2 regions of the Sporosarcina sp. P18a genome follow, and region 2 is predicted to be linked to the other one. Evidence: riboswitches for the same ligand, from Rfam matches in the RefSeq annotation. Region 2 holds a riboswitch; the other holds the start of a gene.
What was found. Region 2 has a riboswitch for FMN ahead of CSV75_RS05625 (ECF transporter S component). Riboswitches for the same ligand answer to the same signal wherever they lie in the genome.
Positions count from the first base shown of each region.

Region 1: linked by a shared signal. The riboswitch ahead of ribD (bifunctional diaminohydroxyphosphoribosylaminopyrimidine deaminase/5-amino-6-(5-phosphoribosylamino)uracil reductase RibD) and the one ahead of CSV75_RS05625 (ECF transporter S component) in region 2 are both predicted to bind FMN.

Region 1 covers NZ_PDYQ01000001.1:62,161-64,623, forward strand. Annotated here, with positions in the region: gene menC (o-succinylbenzoate synthase) at 1-502, shown strand, start outside; FMN riboswitch at 560-708, shown strand; gene ribD (bifunctional diaminohydroxyphosphoribosylaminopyrimidine deaminase/5-amino-6-(5-phosphoribosylamino)uracil reductase RibD) at 854-1,942, shown strand; gene ribE (riboflavin synthase) at 1,946-2,463, shown strand, end outside.
Region 2 covers NZ_PDYQ01000001.1:1,098,082-1,100,544, reverse strand. Annotated here, with positions in the region: gene CSV75_RS05630 (GerMN domain-containing protein) at 1-966, shown strand, start outside; FMN riboswitch at 1,039-1,173, shown strand; gene CSV75_RS05625 (ECF transporter S component) at 1,364-1,945, shown strand; gene CSV75_RS05620 (ferredoxin) at 2,318-2,463, opposite strand, start outside.

The DNA of each region.
Region 1 (2,463 bases), 1.0 Mb from region 2:
ACTAGACCAGTTTAATTTGATGATGATTGAGCAACCGCTTGCTTCCGATGATATTATCGATCATGCTAAATTGCAAAAACACATTCAGACACCGATCTGTCTAGATGAAAGCATTCATTCGTTGGAAGATACGCGTAAAGCTATCGAACTTGGTAGTTGTAAAATAATTAACGTAAAAATTGGTAGAGTAGGTGGTCTGACAGAGGCGAAGAAAATTCATGACTATTGTGCAGCGAAAGGCATCGATGTCTGGTGTGGCGGCATGCTAGAATCGGGTATAGGCCGAGCGCATAACGTAGCGTTGACAACTTTACCTAATTTCACGCTCCCGGGCGATACAGCCGGGTCTTCACGCTACTGGGAACATGACATCATTACACCGGTAGTTGTGGCGCATGAAGGTTATATTACAGTCCCGTCAGAAGATGGAATTGGGTACATTCCCAATATGGAAGCATTGGACCGATTTACAGTGGACAAATGGGTGTTTTCGTCAGAATAAATATTCAACTATTGTTATTTAGTCATCATATGTGCTAGACTTTTAGTTAATCGAATATGTTTCCTTCGGGGCAGGGTGTAATTCCCTACCGACGGTGATGAGCTAGCAAGCTCTTAGTCCGTGACCCGGATGCTTTAAATAAGCGGAAGGTGGATTTGGTGAAACTCCAAAGCCGACAGTTAAAGTCTGGATGAGAGAAGGAACAGTGCGTATATACTACATGTAATGATTTTTTCATTACTGTTTATAACGTTTATTTAGTCATGGTTACAAGCCCCGCATAATCTTTTGCGGGGCTTTTTGTATGTAGAAATGTCACTAGAGGAATACCGTAAGCTGGAGTGTTGCTCAATGAATCAGAATTATATGGAAATGGCTTTGCAACTCGCAGAAAATGTGGCAGGTCAAACCTCTCCCAATCCACCAGTAGGTGCGGTCGTAGTAAAGGCAAACCGAATCATTGGAATGGGCGCACATTTACAAGCGGGAGAGCGCCATGCGGAACGAGTCGCACTTGATATGGCGGGAGCGAATGCAAGGGATGCTGATTTGTATGTAACGCTTGAACCTTGTTCTCACACTGGTAAAACTTCACCCTGTGCTGATGCCATCATTCAAGCGGGTATCAAGCATGTCTATGTTGCGACAACAGATCCCAATCCACTTGTAGCGGGTAAAGGTATTGCGAAACTTCGTGGAGCAGGAGTGGTAGTAACCGAATCTGTTTCAGTTGAACGCGCTAAAAAACTTTATCAACCATTTTTTCATTTTATTAAAACCAAAACACCTCATGTGACAATGAAAACAGCTATGACGATAGACGGTAAAATTGCGACTTCCAAAGGAGATAGCAAGTGGGTGACGAGTGAGCAAGCACGACTCGATGTCCATCAGCTTCGCCATACACAGGATGCAATTTTAGTAGGTGTACAAACACTTCTTCACGATAATCCTCTTCTCACCACCAGACTGCCCCTAGGTGGACGACATCCTATTCGAGTTATTTTAGATACATCATTACGAACACCGGAATCTAGTCAAGTCATTCAAAATGTAGAAGCGCCGACGTGGATTTTTTGCGGGCAATACGCGGAATTAACACGTGAAAAGTTACTTGAGAAACCGCATGTCCAGATCATCCGAATGCAAAAAGCCCAGTTGATTGTAGAAGATATTCTACTAGAACTAGGAAGACGTGGTGTTATGACATTGCTTGTTGAAGGTGGAGCAGCTATTAATGCTTCATTTGTGAAAGCGCGTGCAGTGCAGAAAGTCATTTGCTATGTAGCACCTAAATTGCTAGGAGGGATTGGATCTTTGACACCAATTGGCGGACTGGATCCCCGATTGATGAATGAAGCGTTTCCATTAAACTTTGAAAGTGTAGAGATGATTGGTCCAGACATTAAAATCATAGCCGTACCGAAAGAGGGTGATTGAATCATGTTTACAGGAATAATTGAAGAGATTGGTTCAGTTAAGCAAATACAACCAGGTACTCAATCTATGACGGTTACGATAGCTGCATCCCTTGTTTTGACAGATGTGAGAGTAGGGGATAGCATCGCAGTCAATGGTGTCTGTTTGACGGTAAAGAGTTTTACAAAAGATCAATTTGCTGCGGACGTCATGCCTGAAACCATTTCCTCTACTTCACTACGACAATTGGCGACGGGAAGTCCTGTGAATTTGGAGCGGGCACTCGCGGCAAATGGTAGGTTTGGCGGACATTTTGTCACAGGGCACGTAGACGGAATAGCTACAATTCGTGACAAGCGAACAGTTGATAATGCATTATATATACGCTTGTCATTACCTCAAGGATATGACTCCTATCTGTTGCATAAAGGCTCTATCGCATTGGATGGTACTTCATTGACGATCTTCGAAGTGAAAGATACGGATATTACGATTTCGTTGATTCCACATTCACAGGAAATGACAGTCATCGCGAAAAAGCA
Region 2 (2,463 bases):
AGTAATGAAGTATCAATGGATAAAGCACCGACGGAAGATTCAGCTGATGCTATCAAGGTGGAGAGTAATGAAGAAATGCAATCGAGCGAAGCAAGTGATGCATCTGTGTTTACAAGACAGGTCACAGCACCACTGTCGTACGCGGCCTATCCTGCCAATGTCGTGGATCACACAGCGTTTCATATTGGCCTGGTTACCGATCAGGCGACCGTTGTTCCAGTTACGTTCCTACTACCGAATGAAAGCTTGCATGAACGCTTAGGGGGCTCTTCGGATGCAGTGACACTTTATAACGAGTATGCAAATAAAATAGATGAAGAGGCGCTTGGATTTATAGAATATCATCCTTATAAAGCGATCATTTCTTCACATGGTCATCAAGTTCAAATGAAGTTTGCCACAGATCATACTTATGACGTGTCGAGTGCGACACTTGAGATGTTAAATTTGTCCCTACTAGATACGTTTCAAGGGTATGATGAAATCGTGTGGCTACAAGAAGATGCTTCTGCAATTACATTGGATCAAGTAGGTCAAGTAAAGGAACCGATCACTTTGTTAGGTACGGTTTCGCATCAAGCATACTATCGATACATGAAGTCAGATGGGGAAGTAGTACTGTCCACTAATTTCGGCAAAACTTCCCCTACGGTAGAGCAAGCATTGATTGACATGAAAAAGTCACCGAATGATATGTATTCGACTGTGGTCCCTGAAGGAATTAACTTCACGGTTAAAGTAGAAAAAGATATGGTCAACGTGAAATTCACTGAAGTACTTGATTTAGAAAAGATGCAACAAGAAGAAGCGCTGCAATTGATAGAAGGCATCTTGATGACAGCGGCAAGTTTCGATAACTACGTAAAATTCGAACGAGTCGCACAAGAACAATGGATGGGATTTGATTTCACTCAGCCATTGGAAAAACCCATTGGTGTAAATCCAAAGTATTTAATTAACGAATAATTCTGTTTTGTAAACTTGTGAAGTTTACAAAACAGTTTTTTTGCGTTATAATAGGTTCATAACTAAATATTGATTCATCTTCGGGGCAGGGTGTAATTCCCGACCGGCGGAAATGAAGTAGAATACTACTTTTAGCCCGCGAGCTTAACAGCTGATTCTGGTGAGATTCCGGAGCCGACAGTATAGTCTGGATGGGAGAAGGTGAAGGTGCAGCCATCTTTTTGTGTACGCAAAAGTGGTGCTTGTTACCTGACGGATAAGTTTGTGTGATTTATCTGTTCTTAACAGTGCATTTTATTCTCCCTAAAGCATAATTTGCTTTAGGGATTTTTAGCGGAACAATGGATGAGCCAGCCTTTCCTCTTTTGAAGTGAATCGCAAAAGGAGAGAGGAACAAATGAATAATAAGAAGTTACGTAAGCTAATTTTGGTGGCTATTTTGGGAAGTATTTCAACTGTGTTAATGCAGTTCAACTTTCCAATCCCGGCAATGCCTGGATTTTTGAAGATCGATTTCAGTGAGATTCCTGCTGTACTGGCTATCATGACAATGGGACCTGTTGCAGGTATAGGCGTAGAGTTATTGAAGAACGTCATGCATTGGTTCTTATCAGGAAGCCCAACAGGTGTACCGGTAGGGGAAGTCGCAAACTTTGTGACAGGTGTATTATTTATCATGCCAATCTACTGGATCTTTATGAAGTATCGTTCAGCTAAAGGTCTTGCATCAGGTTTGATCGCAGGTACAGTAGCCATGGCAGTAGGTATGAGCATATTAAATTACTTAGTGTTCTTGCCGATGTACACATATTTCCTAGGTATGCCAGCAGTTACAGGAGATTCGCTGTATCAGATGATCGTATTGGGGATCTTACCGTTCAACTTAATCAAAGGTGTAATGCTATTAGTCATCACGTTGATGTTATATAGAAGCATGGAGAAGTGGATTAATCAGCAACAAAAGAAATTATCGTTTTAAACAAATAAACGCCAGTCATCCTGAATATATGGGAGGCTGGCGTTTTTACTGTAAATAGAGGATTGGCAAGTGAGTACGAAGGAGTGAAAGCGCCACCTGAGGACGCTTTCCGAAAGAGCAAGCTGGGGTCGACCGAGTTTTTTGACCGAAACTTACGTTTGTAGTGGATGGACATAGTGCACTCACTTTCTACGGTGGGTTACGCATTGTGCTCTTTGAACGTATTTCAGTGAAAATCCCGATCCCAACATCCCGTCAGTTTATTCTATATACGGGAATTTGTTATGCACTCGCTTACTAGTTGCACCTATATTCTATTCAACAAATAAAAAACAACACTTCCATATGGGAGGAAGTGTTGTGAGGACTGAATCAATCTTCATATTTTAATGGATCGCCTTCGAAGGCTTCATCCGCAATTTTAATTGAATCTGTAGGGCAACCATCGTATGCATCCTCGAGATCCTCCATCAGTTCTTCTGGAACTTCAGTGTTTCCCGTGTTATCATCTAAAATAA